Regions from separate parts of the Flintibacter sp. genome, predicted to be linked through region 3. Evidence: predicted binding sites of a transcription regulator. Region 3 holds the regulator's gene; each other region holds the start of a gene.
What was found. The regulator NrdR, encoded in region 3, represses ribonucleotide reductase genes. The targets are predictions, from matches to a motif close to CACNANATNTNGTG.

Region 1 (5,064 bases), on a different contig from region 3:
GTGGGAGCCTGCCGCACGCCGTAGCGGGTGGTGAGATCGGGGCTCTCCTCCGCCACTACCTTCCGGTAGGGAATGCCAGCCTTGTCCAGCAGGCTGATAGCCTGGCGGCAGTTGGGGCAGGTGCGGGTGGTAAAGAGGAGCAGCTCATCGCTGTCCGCCTTCTGAGCCGGGGTGCTGTCCACCGTGACCTGAGAGCCAGCGCGGCCCGCCTTACGCAGGTGGGAGTGGTTGATGTCGTACACCTTCCGATCCTTAAACTCCTGGGTCTTGCCGTCGTTCCAGTTCTTCACCGGGCGATAGTAGCCGGTGATGCGGCTGTACACCTCGGCCTCCTTGCCGCAGATGGGGCAGACATGCTGCTCGCCGGTGAGGTAGCCGTGGTCGGCACAGACGGAGTAAGTGGGGGACATGGTGTAGTAGGGCAGCTTGTAGTTTTCGGCGATCTTCCGCACCAGGTTGGCCGCCGCCTTCCAGTCGGGCAGCTTCTCGCCCAGGAAGGCGTGGAACACGGTACCGGAGGTGTAGAGGGTCTGGAGCTCGTCCTGGATGTCCAGGGCGGAGAAGATGTCCTCGGTGTAGCCCACAGGCAGGTGGGAGGAGTTGGTGTAGTAGGGGGTGCCGTTCTCGTTGGCGGTGATGATGTCAGGGAACTCCTGCTTGTCGTGCTTGGCAAAGCGGTAGGTGGTGGACTCGGCGGGGGTGGCCTCCAGGTTGTAGAGGTCGCTGTACTCCTCCTGATAGTCGCTCAGACGCTCCCGCATGTGGTTGAGCACGTCCTTGGCAAACTTCTGGGTCTCCTCATGGGTCAGGTCTGCCCGCAACCACTTGGCATTCAGGCCCACCTCGTTCATACCAATGAGGCCGATGGTGGAGAAATGGTTATCAAAGCTGCCAAGATAACGCTTTGTATAGGGATAGAGGCCTGCATCCAGCAGCTTAGTGATGACGGTACGCTTGGTCTTCAGGCTGCGGGCGGCAATGTCCATCAGGTGGTCCAGGCGCTTGTAGAAGTCGGCCTCGTCGCTGGCCAGATAGGCGATGCGGGGCAGGTTGATGGTGACCACGCCCACAGAGCCGGTGGACTCGCCGGAGCCAAAGAAGCCGCCGGACTTTTTCCGCAGCTCCCGCAGGTCCAGACGGAGGCGGCAGCACATGGAGCGCACATCGGAGGGCTCCATGTCGGAGTTGATATAGTTGGAGAAATAGGGAGTGCCGTACTTGGCAGTCATCTCAAAGAGGAGCTTGTTGTTTTCCGTCTCGCTCCAGTCAAAGTCCCGGGTGATGGAGTAGGTGGGGATGGGATACTGGAAGCCGCGGCCATTGGCGTCGCCCTCGATCATGATCTCGATGAAGGCCTTGTTCACCATGTCCATTTCCTTCTTGCAGTCCCCGTAGGTGAAGTCCTGCTCCTTGCCGCCTACGATGGCGGGCAGGTTCTCCAGGTCCTTGGGCACGGTCCAGTCCAGGGTGATATTAGAGAAGGGAGCCTGGGTGCCCCAGCGGCTGGGGGTGTTGACGCCGTAGACGAAGCACTGGATGCACTGCTTGACTTCCTTCTGGGTCAGGTTGTCCACCTTGACAAAGGGAGCCAGATAGGTATCGAAGGAGGAGAAGGCCTGAGCGCCCGCCCACTCGTTCTGCATGATGCCCAGGAAGTTGACCATCTGGTTGCAGAGGGTGGACAGATGCTTGGCAGGGGCAGAGGTGATTTTTCCGGGGATACCGCCCAGTCCCTCCTGGATGAGCTGCTTCAGGCTCCAGCCGGCGCAGTAGCCGGTGAGCATGGAGAGGTCGTGGAGGTGGATCTCGGCGTTGCGGTGGGCGTTGGCGATCTCCTGGTCGTAAATTTCGCTCAGCCAGTAGTTGGCGGTGATGGCGCCGGAGTTGGAGAGGATCAGGCCGCCCACAGAGTAAGTGACGGTAGAGTTCTCCTTCACCCGCCAATCGTTGATCTGCAGGTAGTCATCCACCAGATCCTTATAGTTGAGCAGAGCGGAATTGACGTTGCGGATCTTCTCCCGCTGCTTGCGGTACAAAATGTAGGCCTTGGCCACGTCGGAGTATCCCGCCTCAGAGAGGACGGCCTCCACGCTGTCCTGAATGTCCTCCACGGCGATGCGGCCGTCCCGGACCTTGGGCTCAAAGTCAGCGGTGACCCGCAGGGCCAGAAGGTCGATGACACTGGGATGGAACTGCTTGTCCAGAGCCTGGAACGCCTTGGTAATGGCGGCGCTGATCTTGCCGATCTCGAAGGTGGCGGCGGTGCCGTCACGCTTTGTCACTTGGTACATGACTCATTCTCTCCCTCTTCTTTCAGACTGTGTAACGGCCCGGCAGGTCGCCGGGCCGTAGTTCGCGTGCCTTCACTATATCACGTTGAAAGGGGAGAGTCAATATATTGAATTCGACAAAAAATACAACACAATATCTTGTTGCAAAGGCGCGATCCTTACTGCCCCAGGGGATTGCGTCATTGTGCTTTTTTGTCGATCCACTCGGTTTTGAATTTGGAGTAGACGATCTTCTGCTCGCTGTACAGACCATAGTATCCAGAGAGCATGTAGGACACGCCGCAGCACAACGCGTACAGGGGTAACCCCTCGCCGCCGAACAGCTCCAGGGAGAGGAGCAGGGCGGTCATGGGGCAGTTGGTGGCCCCGCAGAACACCGCCGCCATGGCCATCGCTCCGCCGAATCCATGGGGGATCCCCAACAGCGGTCCCACCGTAGTACCAAAGGCCGCACCGGTAAAGAGGACGGGGACGATCTCACCGCCCCGGAAGCCCGCTCCCAGGGTGACAGCGGTAAAGAGAATTTTCAGCAGGAAGGCCTCGGGGATAGTCTCGCCGGCCAGCATGGCGCGGATGACGGAGTCTCCTGCTCCGTTGTAGGTCTGCTCTCCCACCAGCAGGGTGAGCAGCAGCACCAGCACGCCGCCCACCGCCGCCCGGGCCAGGGTATTGGGCAGCACCCGGGCGTAGAGTTTTGGCGCGTAGTGCATGGCCTTACAAAACAAAATAGACACCAGAGCGCACAGCAGGCCCAGCCCCGCCGCCTGGAGCATGGTCAAAGGAGTGAGAGCCATAGCCTCTCCCACCGGATAGCCCAAGGTCTGGTGCAGCCCCAAAAAGCGCGCCAGCAGGAAGGCCACCGACGAGGCCACCGCACAGGGCACCAGCGCGGCGTAATACATGACGCCCACGCTTACCACTTCCATAGCAAAGACAGCAGCGGTAAGGGGAGTGCCGAACAGGGCGGAGAAGGCGGCGGCCATGCCGCACATGACCATGACCCGCCGGTCTTTATCGTCCAGACCGATCCCACGGCCCACCCAGGCGGCTAAGGAGCCGCCCAGCTGCAGCGCGGCTCCCTCACGCCCCGCCGAGCCGCCTACCAAATGGGTGAGGATGGTGGACAGGAAGATGAGCGGCGCGGTACGCAGCTTCAGCGGCTCTGCCTCCCGCACGGCCACCAGCACCAGATTGGTGCCCTGGTCTTTTTCCATATGGCATACCCGGTACAGCAGCACAATAGCCACGCCTCCTACCGGAGCCAGCCAGACTACCCAGGGGTGTTCCCCCCGCAGTTCGGTGGCCCAATCGATGCCGAAGTGGAACGCGGCCGCCACCGCTCCCGCCAACAGCCCGATCCCGCAGGCATACAGCAGCCATTTTAAAAAAATCCCCAGCTCCCGGATATGGCCCAGCCAACGCTCTGAACCCAGCTTCATCGCTCTCTCCTCCGTTCGGTGTTTGGAAAAATTATAGCATATCCGCCGGCCATTTGCACCCTATTCCCACACTTTGTAAAAGGAAAGCACCTGCTTCTGTTAAGTCTCTGTTTTTGAGCGGCAGCGGGCAGAGAGCCGCCGGGGTTTCTCTTGCGCGGAGGAAGATTTTGTGCTATCATGCAAATTGTATTCGTATATTTTTTAAATTTAAGGGGGAATTTCCGTGTCTGGGGACCATTTATGGCCCATATTGTTTGGGATTAGTCTGGCTGTCAATGTAATTTTACTGCTCTACCGCCCAGTCCTGGCCTGGCTGCGCCGGGATAAGGGTGAGGAACTGGCCGATGAGATCATGGCAATGGTGGAGGAGGGCGAGGAGTCCGGAGCCATCGAGCAGAATGAAAAGGAGCTTATCGCCAACATCTTTGAATTCAACAGCATGACCGCCGACGACGTGATGCGTCACCGCACCGATATGGTAACCCTGGCGCTGGATGATGACGACCAGACCATTCTGGACACCATCCAGTCCTCTGGTCTGTCCCGTTTTCCGGTCTATAAGGACGATATTGACGATATCGTGGGCATTCTGTCCACCCGGGACTACCTGATCAACAAGAGCAAGCCCGATCCCCTGCCTCTGGAGCAGCTGCTCCGTCCGGCCTATTTTGTACCGGAGTCGGTACGGGCCGACGTGCTGTTCCGGGATATGCAGAACCGAAAGATCCATATGGCTCTGGTGGTGGATGAGTACGGCGGCACCGGCGGCCTGCTCACCCTGGAGGACCTGCTGGAAGAACTGGTAGGCAAGATCTACGATGAATTCGATCCCCAGGAGGAGCAGGAGATCATCCAGCTCAGCGACACCCAGTGGAAGGTGTCCGGTTCCGCCGATCTGGAGGACCTGGCCCAGACCATGGGCGTGGAACTGGACGAGGAGGAGCTGGAGCGGCTGGACTGCGACACCGTGGGCGGTCTGGTCTTTGCTCTGCTGCCGGTCATCCCCGAGGACGGCAGCCGTCCGGTGGTGGAGGCCATGGGTCTGCGCATCCGGGTGGAGGAGCTGTGCGAGCGTCGCGTGGAATGGGCGCTGGTGGAAAAGCTAGAACCTGCCCCGCTTTCTTAAAAAGAAAGCTTGGCAAAGAACTTTGTGCGAAACTTCGTTTCGCCTCTGGGGCTGCCGCCCTGCGGGGCGGCCCCGGCAGTTCTAAAGTAACATCCGTCCCCATAGAAACAAAAACGCACTGGCTTCCCCCTTCGGGGAAGCCTTTTTTAAGGAGACCACTATGATAAAAGCCATTTTCTTTGATGTTGACGGTACTCTAGTCAGCTTC
Region 2 (5,064 bases), on a different contig from region 3:
CAAGCCTCTCAGCCGGACTGAGCGCAAATCGCTCACTTCCGTTTCTTTTTCGCGTGGTGCATATTGTACAGGGACACGCAGATGGCGATGACACCGGCCATCAGTCCAACCCATACATTTTGCAGGCCGTGGCCCACAAGCCAGTTATACAGGAACGACAGAGGCGGAAAAGCCCCCAGGATCGTCATAATCACTCCGGCCGCACAGGCCAGTGCCACCACTTTGATTATATACAGAACATTCTTCATCTGAGCCTGCCCCCCAGTCTGTATCCGTCAGTTCCCTCCTGATTTCTGTATGGTATTATGCGCAACGGATGTTGGCAAGCGTTCCGCGGATTTTCTCTCCGGCCGTATTTCGCCTCCCCCATACACCCGGAGCACACACAGGATGGGAGATCACGATCCCCCGCCCCTTTCGCCGCCGCACATCACTTCTGCCGATTCGCCAGCTCTTTCCGGATGGCCTTGGTCAGGAGCTCCTGGCCCTCCGGCGTGCGGAGAGTATCCAGCACCGCGGTGCGCAGTGCCTCCTGGAATTTCTTGCTGGTGAGGAACGCGTCGAACATGGTGCCGCCCTCCCCGCCGGAGGACGCCGCCACCGCCGGCTTCACTGCCGCCCGCCTGGGGGCCGGAACCGGGGCGGGCTCGTCCAGAAACGCCCCGTCCATCCAGTCGGACATCTGGGTGGTGTCGTTGGTCTCTCCCCGGAGATAGAAGAGGGACACGCCGAAGTAGGACGCCAGCTTGTTCTGCTGGTCCTGGGTGGGGGTCTGGCGGCCCGTCTCAAACTTTTCAATCGCCGTGCGGGGGAAGCCCAGGGCGGCGGCAAGAGCCGGACGGCTCAGGCCCCTGGCGGTCCGCAGCTCCTCAATGCGCTGTGCCAAAGTTACCATAAAAATCTGCCTCCTTGCTGAATGTCTATTGTATCCGGTCCCCGCCGCTCTGTCAATGCGGCGGGACTTTTCTTTTGGCTGCGGCTGTGATATGATAGCGGTTCAGAGAAGGAGTTGATCCCATGGAGCAGGAGCACAAGCGCCGCCCCCGGTACAAGGGCACCCACCCCCGCACCTTTCAGGAGAAGTACAAAGAGCATGACCCGGAGAAGTACCGCTCCGATGTAGAAAAGATCATCGAGAGCGGCAAGACCCCGGCAGGGATGCACATCCCCATTCTGGTAGACGAGATCCTGGAGGTCCTTCAGATCCAGCCGGGCCAGACCGGCTACGACGCCACGCTGGGCTACGGCGGCCACACCCGCCGGATGCTGGCACAGCTCCAGGGGCAAGGACACCTATATGCCACGGACGTGGACCCCATCGAGATGGAAAAGACCCGCGCCCGGCTGGCATCTGCGGGCTTCGGGCCGGAGCTCCTCACCATCCAGCATCGGAATTTCGCCGACGTGGACCAGGTGGCTCCCGGCGTGCTCTTCGACTTCGTGCTGGCGGATTTAGGCGTCTCCTCCATGCAGATCGACGACCCGGCCCGGGGCTTTACCTTCAAGCAGGACGGTCCCCTGGACCTGCGGCTGGACCCCTCCTCCGGCGTCACCGCGGCGGAGCGGCTGCGGCAGCTGGACCAGGAGGAGCTGGAGAACCTGCTGGTGGAAAATTCCGACGAGCCCTACGCGGACCGCATCGCAAAGGCCGTCATTCAGGTGTTCCGCCGGGGCGGCACTGTGGATACCACCCGCCAGCTGTACGCCCTCATTGAGGGGGCGCTGTCTTTCCTCCCCGCCGGGGAGCGGAAGGAGGCGGTGAAGAAGTCCTGCCAGCGGACCTTCCAGGCATTGCGGATCGACGTGAACAGCGAGTTCGAGGTGCTGTACGCCTTTCTGGAAAAGCTCCCCCATGTGCTGAAGCCCGGCGGGCGGGCGGCCATCCTCACCTTTCACTCCGGGGAGGACCGGCTGGTGAAGCAGGCCTTCCGCCAGCAGTACCGGGAGGGGCTTTACAGCGACATCGCCCAGGAGGTCACCCGTCCCTCCCCTCAGGAGTGCCGCCGGAACCCCCGGGCCCACTCCACCAAGCTGCGCTGGGCTGTCCGGGCGGAGTGAATCCTGATTTTATGGAAAAGGAGTTGACATCCATGCTGCGGGATGAGACGATCCGTCGGGTGATCCAGTTCCGGGACGACCGGGAGTGGCGGCAGTTCCACACCCCCAAGGACCTGGCCATCTCCCTGTCCCTGGAGGCGGCGGAGCTGCTGGAGATATTCCAGTGGAGCGGCGCGGACCTGGAATGCCGGGACAAGCTGGGCCGCATCCGGGAGGAGCTGGCGGATGTGCTGAGCTACTGCGTCCTGATGGCCGATGTGTGCAGCCTGGATCTGGATGAGATCCTGAACGCCAAGGTGGATCAGAACGCCGCCAAGTACCCGGTGGAAAAGGCCCGGGGCAGCGCCGCCAAATACACAGAGCTGACCTAACTGTTCTCCGGATCCCGACCGCTCCGCGCCCTGCCGCACGGGGCGGTTTTTCCGCATCGACAGCTTTTCTCCGGAACGCACAAATTTCCCCGCCGAATTTTGGAAGACACTATGGTAAATGCAACTTTTCATCCCATATCTAGTGTGGTATGATAACAATGCTTACTAGATATATTACAATTGAGATTGATTCTACAAGAGAGGCGGAGAGTCCCATGAAAGTCATGAAGCGGAACGGCACGGAGGTCATCTTCGACATCACGAAGATCATCGCCGCCATCACCAAGGCCAACAACACTATCGAGGAGGACGCCCGGATGACCCCGGTCCAGATCCAGCGGATCGCGGAGTCCGTGGAACTCAGCTGTCAGAAGATGAACCGCTCCCCCTCTGTGGAGGAGATTCAGGACCTGGTGGAGTCCCAGATCATGGCTCACGGGGCCTATGAGGTGGCCAAGAACTACATCACCTACCGCTATGTCCGCTCTCTGGTCCGCAAGAGCAATACCACCGACGAGAAGATCCTCAGCCTCATCGAGTGCTGCAACGAGGAGGCCAAGCAGGAGAACTCCAACAAGAACCCGGTGGTGAACTCCACCCAGCGGGACTACGGCCAGCAGGTGGGACCTGAGCGGCGGCTGCTGCCCGCCGACATCGTGGAGGCCCATCGGGAGGGCATTATCCACTTCCATGACTCGGACTACTACGCCCAGCACATGCACAACTGTGACCTGGTGAATCTGGAGGATATGCTTCAGAACGGCACCGTCATCACGGACACCCTGATCGAGCGGCCCCACAGCTTCTCCACCGCCTGCAACATTGCCACTCAGATCATCGCTCAGGTGGCTTCCAACCAGTACGGCGGGCAGTCTATCTCCCTGGCCCATCTGGCCCCCTTCGTGGATGTGAGCCGGAAGAAGATCCGCCGGCTGGTGGAGCAGGAGATGGAGGCCCTGGGCATCCAGCCCACCCGGGAGAAGATCGAGGAGCTGGTGGAGACCCGTCTGCGGGATGAGGTCCGCCGCGGCGTCCAGACCATCCAGTACCAAGTGCTGACCCTGCTGACCACCAATGGCCAGGCCCCCTTCGTGACGGTGTTCATGTACCTGGGTGAGGCCAAGAATGAGCAGGAGAAAAAGGATCTGGCCCTCATCATTGAGGAAACCCTGGAGCAGCGCTACCAGGGCGTGAAGAACGAAAAGGGCGTGTGGATCACTCCCGCCTTCCCCAAGCTGATCTATGTGCTGGAGGAGGATAACGTCCACGAGGATTCCCCCTATTATTACCTGACCAAGCTGGCGGCCAAGTGCACCGCCCGCCGGATGGTGCCCGACTACATCTCTGCCAAGAAAATGCTGGAGCTGAAGGGCGATGTGTATACCTGCATGGGCTGCCGCTCCTTCCTGACGCCGGACCGCTTCACAGATGCCGGCATCGGCAACATCGCAAACGCCGGCAATTATGAGCCTGGCAAGCACAAGTACTACGGCCGCTTCAATCAGGGCGTGGTGACCATCAACCTCCCTGACGTGGCTCTGTCCTCCGGCGGCGACCTGGACAAGTTCTGGAAGATCTTTGACGAACGGCTGGAGCTGTGCCACCGTGCCCTGATGTGCCGGCACAACCGGCTGAAGGGCACTCTCTCCGACGTGGCCCCGATTCTGTGGCAGTACGGCGCCTGCGCCCGGCTGAAGAAGGGCGAGACCATCGACAAGCTGCTCTACCACGGCTACTCCACCATCTCCCTGGGCTACGCCGGCCTCTACGAGTGCGTGAAGTACATGACCGGCAAGAGCCATACGGACCCCTCCGCCACCCCCTTCGCCCTGCAGGTGATGCAGTACATGAACGACGCCTGCAGGAAGTGGAAGGAGGAGAGCGATATCGATTTCTCCCTCTACGGTACGCCTCTGGAGTCCACCACCTATAAATTTGCCAAGAGCCTGCAGCGCCGCTTCGGCATCATCGAGGGCGTCACTGACAAGAGCTACATCACCAACAGCTACCACGTCCATGTGACAGAAGATATCAACGCTTTCGACAAGCTGAAGTTTGAGGCCCAGTTCCAGGCCCTGTCTCCCGGCGGCGCCATCAGCTACGTGGAGGTGCCGGACATGCAGAACAACCTGGAGGCGGTGCTCCAGGTGATGAAGTTCATCTATGAAAACATCATCTACGCCGAACTGAACACCAAGTCCGACTACTGCCAAGTGTGCGGCTGGGACGGCGAGATCCAGATCGCGGAGGAGAACGGCAAGCTGATCTGGAAGTGCCCCCAGTGCGGCAACACAGACCAGGACAAGATGAATGTGGCCCGCCGGACCTGCGGCTACATCGGAACCCAGTTCTGGAACCAGGGCCGGACTCAGGAGATCCGGGACCGGGTGCTGCACCTGTAAAATATTTCGTTCAAAAGGCAAAGCCTTTTGAACGAAGAGATTGCAGTTTGTGCGCGCACTCGCTTCGCTCGCACACTTACAAACTGAGCGGTGTTTTTCCCGAGGCGCATGTCCCCGGGAAAAACGATCAAACTCAAATGGGCGCCTGCGGGCGCCCATTTTGAAGAATAGCAGGAGGACCGCCATGTACTATGGTGAGATCAAAAACTGCGACATTGCCAATGGCGAGGGAG
Region 3 (5,064 bases):
TCACCGGCAAGCAGCTCATCATGGGCGAGTCCGACGCCTCCTCCTTCCCCTCCGGCGGCCTGCGCTCCACCCACTACGCCCGGGGCTACACCGCCTGGGATATGACCTCCCCCGCCTTTGTCAAGGAGATGACTGCCGGCACCATCCTGTGCATCCCCACCATCTTTGTCTCCTATAACGGTGAGGCGCTGGACAAAAAGACCCCCCTGCTGCGCTCCATGGAGGCCATCAACACCCAGGGTCTGCGCATCCTGCGTCTGTTCGGCAACACCCAGGCCCAGAAGGTCTTCCCCTCGGTCGGCCCTGAGCAGGAATACTTCCTGGTAGACCGTGAGAAATATCTCAACCGCCGGGACCTCATCTACACCGGCCGCACCCTCTTCGGTGCTCCCGCCCCCAAGGGCCAGGAGCTGGACGACCAGTACTTCGGCGTCATCCGTGAGCGGGTGGGCGACTTCATGTCCGACCTGAACCAGGAGCTGTGGAAGCTGGGCATCCCCGCCGTCACCCAGCACAATGAGGTGGCCCCCGCCCAGCACGAGATGGCCCCCATCTACACCATGTGCAACCTGGCCGTGGACCAGAACCAGCTGACCATGGAGACCATGAAGCGGGTAGCCACCCGTCACGGTCTGGTGTGCCTGCTCCACGAGAAGCCCTTTGCCGGCGTCAACGGCAGCGGCAAGCACAACAACTGGTCCATCGGCACCGACACCGGTGAGAACCTGCTGGACCCCGGCGACACCCCCAACGAGAATCTCCAGTTCCTGCTGGTCCTCTCCTGCATCATGAAGGCCGTGGACGTCCACGCCGACCTGCTGCGCCAGTCCGCCTCCTGTGTGGGCAACGAGCATCGTCTGGGCGGCCAGGAGGCTCCCCCCGCCATCATCTCCATCTTCCTGGGCGACCAGCTGGAGAGCGTAGTGGAGCAGATCGTCTCCAACGCAGACTCCATCAAGCTGCTGGCTACCGGCAAGCTGGACTCCGGCGTATCCACCGTCCCTGTTCTCAACCGTGACGCCACCGACCGCAACCGCACCACTCCCTTCGCCTTCACCGGCAACAAGTTCGAGTTCCGCATGGTGGGCTCTTCCGACTCCATCGCCGACGCCAACACCACCCTCAACGCCATTGTGGCCGAGGCGCTGTGTCAGGCCGCTGATGAGCTGGAAGCTGCCGACGACTTCTCTACCGCCTGCATGCAGGTCATCCACCGCAACATGACCGAGCATCAGCGCATCATCTTCAACGGCGACGGCTACTCTGAGGAGTGGGTCCAGGAGGCCGCCCGCCGCGGTCTGCCCAACCTGCCCTCCCTGGTGGACGCGGTGCCCGCGCTCACCACCCAGAAGGCTATCAACCTGTTCACCCGCTTTGGCATCTACACACCCCAGGAGCTGGAGGCCCGGGCTGAGATCATGTACGAGACCTACATCAAGGTCATCAAGATCGAAGCCAACACTATGATCCATATGGCCGCCAAGCACTACATCCCCGCTGTCATCCACTACACCACCCGCCTGGCTCAGTCCATCAACGCCGTGGCCTCCGCCTGTCCTCAGGCCGAGTTGTCGGTGCAGCGCAAGCTGCTGCAGGAGGTAAGCCGCTACCTGGCCGACGCCTCCACCGCTCTGGAGCAGCTCAAGCCCCTGATGGGCCGGGTAGACTCCATCGACGGGGTCAAGGAGATGGCTCTGGCCTACCACGACGCGGTGGTGCCCGCCATGGACGCCCTGCGCTACCCCATCGACACCCTGGAGCTGATGGTGGACAAATCCATCTGGCCTGTCCCCACCTACGGCGATCTGATGTTTGAGGTTTAAAAGGATATAACAAAATTGCCCGCCAGCCGGCGGGCAATTTTTTATGGGCATTTTTCCTTTCCAGCCTTTTTCTCGTATCGTCCCTTCTTTTTCGACACAGTCTAGGCTGGGAGGTGATCCACGTTGGAAGACAGCGAAGCACTTTTGCGTTTTATTCACAAAAATGCCGCCATGGGCGTCGGCACTCTGCCCCAGGCTCTCTCTCTGCCTCAGAGCCGGGCTATGACCTCCGCCCTTCAAGACCAGCTGCGGGAGTACCGCTCCATCGCCGCCCGGTCCCAGAGCTACGCCAAGGGGAAGGGTCTTCATCTGAAAGGTCCGGGCAGTGCCGCGCTGACCATGTCGGGGATGATGCTCCGGGCCCAGACCGCTCTGGACCCCTCTACTTCCAAGCTGGCGGAGATGATGATCCAGGGCAGCACCATGGGTACGGTGGAGATGACCCGGCGTCTGCATCAGCTCTCGGATCAGTCTGACCCGGAACTGGTCTCGCTGGGCCGGCAGCTCTTACAGACAGAAGAACAAAACATTCAACAAATGAAGCGCTTTTTGTGAAAAAACTGCCCGCGGCCAGGCCGCGGGCAGTTTTCATTCTTATTTGTCCTTCAGCAGTTTGTTGAGCTCCTGCATAAAGGTATTGATGTCCTTGAACTGACGATAGACCGAGGCAAAGCGTACATAGGCCACCTCGTCCACCTTTTTCAGGCGCTCCATCACCAGCTCGCCGATCTGGGCGGAGCTGACCTCCCGCTCCATCTCGTTTTGCAGCTTCTGCTCGATCTCGTTGACGATGCCCTCCAGGGTCCCCACCGACACCGGCCGCTTCTCACAGGCCCGGATCAAACCGCCCATGACCTTGTTGCGGTCAAAACTCTGGCGGCTGCCGTCCCGCTTGACCACCACCAAGGGCAGGCTCTCCACCGTCTCATAGGTGGTAAACCGCTTATGGCAGGACAGGCACTCCCGGCGGCGGCGGATGCTGGCTCCCTCCTCGGCGGGGCGGGAATCCACCACTTTACTCTCCAGATAGGCGCAATAGGGGCATTTCATTGGCAGTTCCTCCCAATTCAGGCGTCTTTGTTTTAGTGTAGCACATTTTTTCCTGCTGTGGTAGTCCCCACCGAAATTTATTTTCTTCTCCGGTGCTGTTTTTCTTCTCTGGGACATACCAGTGGAGTGGAGGTGACGCCATGTCCGTCCTGCACACACTGACTCAGCATCTCTGGTGCCCCTGGCTGCTGGGGGGCTTTCTGCTCACCGGGCTGGTCTACTCTTTTGGTTCGGGGTTTTTCCCCTTTTTCCACGCCCGGCTGTGGCTAGGTACTACGCTGGGCAGTCTGTTTCATCCCACCAAGGCGAAAAAAGGAGGCGGCCTGTCCTCTCTTCAGGCCCTGGCCACTGCCCTGGCCTCCACCATGGGGACGGGCAGTATCGCCGGGGTGGCCGCCGCCCTGTGTCTGGGCGGTCCGGGGGCAGTCTTTTGGATGTGGGTATCCGCCCTGCTGGGGATGATGACCAGCTGCGGGGAAAAGCTGCTGTCTGTGCGCTACCAGCGCATAGCTCCCGGCGGCGGCCGCCAGGGCGGTCCTATGTTCTATCTGCGGGATGGGGTGGGCTCTCCCCTGCTGGCGGTCTGGTTCTCTCTGGCCTGTCTCCCTGCCACGTTGGCTGGGGGCGGGATGGTTCAGTCAGGTTCCATCGCCGCCTCCCTCCACGGGGCATTTGGCTGGCCGTCCCTGGCCATCGGCCTGGGCACCGCCGCTGCGGCGGGGATGATCCTTACCGGCGGCCTGGGCCGCATCGCCCGGGTATCCCAGGCTCTGGTCCCCGCCATGGCCCTGCTTTATCTGGGCGGAGGCGCGCTGGTGCTGCTGCTGCGCTGGCAGCAGGTGCCCCAGGCTCTCTCTCTGATTTTCCGCTGCGCCCTCACACCTGAGGCTGCGCTGGGAGGCGGTCTGGGCTGGACAGCGGCGGAGGCTCTGCGCCACGGGGTAGCCCGGGGAGTGTTCACCAATGAGGCGGGTTTGGGCACCTCCGCCATGGCCCACGGCGCCGCCGAAGTGGATTACCCCGCCCGTCAGGGCATGTGGGGCATTTTTGAGGTGTTCTTCGCTACCCTGCTCACTTGTACCCTCACCGCCCTGGTCATTCTGGTGGGGGGCGTGTACCAGCCAGAGACAGTACTCTCTCAGCTACGTCAGGGCACGCTTCCCGACTGGGCTTTGGGGGTCCCCCTCACTGCCCGCTCCTTTTCCGCCGTACTGGGGGAGGCAGGGGCATGGATCGTTTGGATCAGCCTGCTGCTGTTTGCCTTCTCCTCCATTCTCGGCTGGAGCTACTACGGCCAGCAGAGCCTGCGCTTCCTCACCGGCGGAGACCGCCTCCTCCCCCTGTACCGTGCTGTCTTTTTGGGATGTGTAGTCCTGGGGGCCTGCGGGAACAGCGCAGGCCTTTGGCAGCTGGTGGACCTGTGCAACGCCCTGATGGCCATTCCCAACCTGCTAGCTCTGCTTCTGCTGGCTCCTCAAGCCCTGCGTCTGCTGCAGCAATGGGTTCAGCAACAAAATACCCCGGTGTGACATGTCACACCGGGGCATTTTGCTTTGTTTAATCCAAGCAGAACATGGGGCGGGCCTCGTCAAACAGGTCCACCATACCGCAGTAGTTGAGGGTCTCATAGGTCTCCAGCCACTGCTGCTGTTCCTCATTGAGCTCCTCCCGTTCCAGATACTCCCCATCTGCCGTGAGGATCCCCACCGGGGTGATGGCAGGCATCTCCTCATAGAGTTGAGAGAGGAAGTTCATGAAACCGGTCAGCGGCATCCCTGTCAGCTGGCCGGTGAGTACGCCCAGATAGTTGGGGCTGATCATTAACCCCTCCTGCTCCTCAATATCATAGTTGGTCCAGATAAAGAAGGGGACCTGGTACTGCTGCATCACCTCTTCGGTGGTACGCTCCGAGAGAGGCTTTCCGTAGAGTTTTTCATAAAACGCGTTTTTCAGAGGCGGCTGGTGATCGCCGAAGAAGACGATCATAGTGGGCTCACTGCTCTGTTCATAGTGGGCCACCAGCTGCTCCAGCGCCTGGTCGCTCTCCAGCACCAGAGATAAGTACTGCTCCGAGGAGTAGTCCGCCTGACGCAGCTCATCGGATACCGTCACTGTTTTCTCCAGGTTGTTCCAGCCCTGGGCGTAGCTGCTGTGATTCTGCATGGTGACGTTAAAGATGAAGTTGGGGTCT

Region 1: the regulator NrdR is predicted to act here: its motif matches at 2,421-2,434, upstream of ACLTXB_RS15315 (ribonucleoside triphosphate reductase).
Region 2: the regulator NrdR is predicted to act here: its motif matches at 2,561-2,574, upstream of nrdD (anaerobic ribonucleoside-triphosphate reductase).

What each region holds. Positions count from the first base shown of each region.
Region 1 covers NZ_JBKVXZ010000055.1:1,781-6,844, forward strand. The annotation lists gene ACLTXB_RS15315 (ribonucleoside triphosphate reductase) at 1-2,291, opposite strand, end outside; gene ACLTXB_RS15320 (chloride channel protein) at 2,471-3,730, opposite strand; gene ACLTXB_RS15325 (transporter associated domain-containing protein) at 3,981-4,856, shown strand; gene ACLTXB_RS15330 (Cof-type HAD-IIB family hydrolase) at 5,017-5,064, shown strand, end outside.
Region 2 covers NZ_JBKVXZ010000036.1:2,970-8,033, forward strand. The annotation lists gene ACLTXB_RS12515 (hypothetical protein) at 33-248, opposite strand; gene ACLTXB_RS12520 (helix-turn-helix domain-containing protein) at 431-895, opposite strand; gene rsmH (16S rRNA (cytosine(1402)-N(4))-methyltransferase RsmH) at 1,018-2,058, shown strand; gene ACLTXB_RS12530 (nucleotide pyrophosphohydrolase) at 2,070-2,429, shown strand; gene nrdD (anaerobic ribonucleoside-triphosphate reductase) at 2,645-4,831, shown strand; gene nrdG (anaerobic ribonucleoside-triphosphate reductase activating protein) at 5,016-5,064, shown strand, end outside.
Region 3 covers NZ_JBKVXZ010000062.1:13,231-18,294, forward strand. The annotation lists gene ACLTXB_RS16190 (glutamine synthetase III) at 1-1,823, shown strand, start outside; gene ACLTXB_RS16195 (hypothetical protein) at 1,968-2,378, shown strand; gene nrdR (transcriptional regulator NrdR) at 2,418-2,873, opposite strand; gene ACLTXB_RS16205 (alanine/glycine:cation symporter family protein) at 3,014-4,402, shown strand; gene ACLTXB_RS16210 (LTA synthase family protein) at 4,431-5,064, opposite strand, start outside.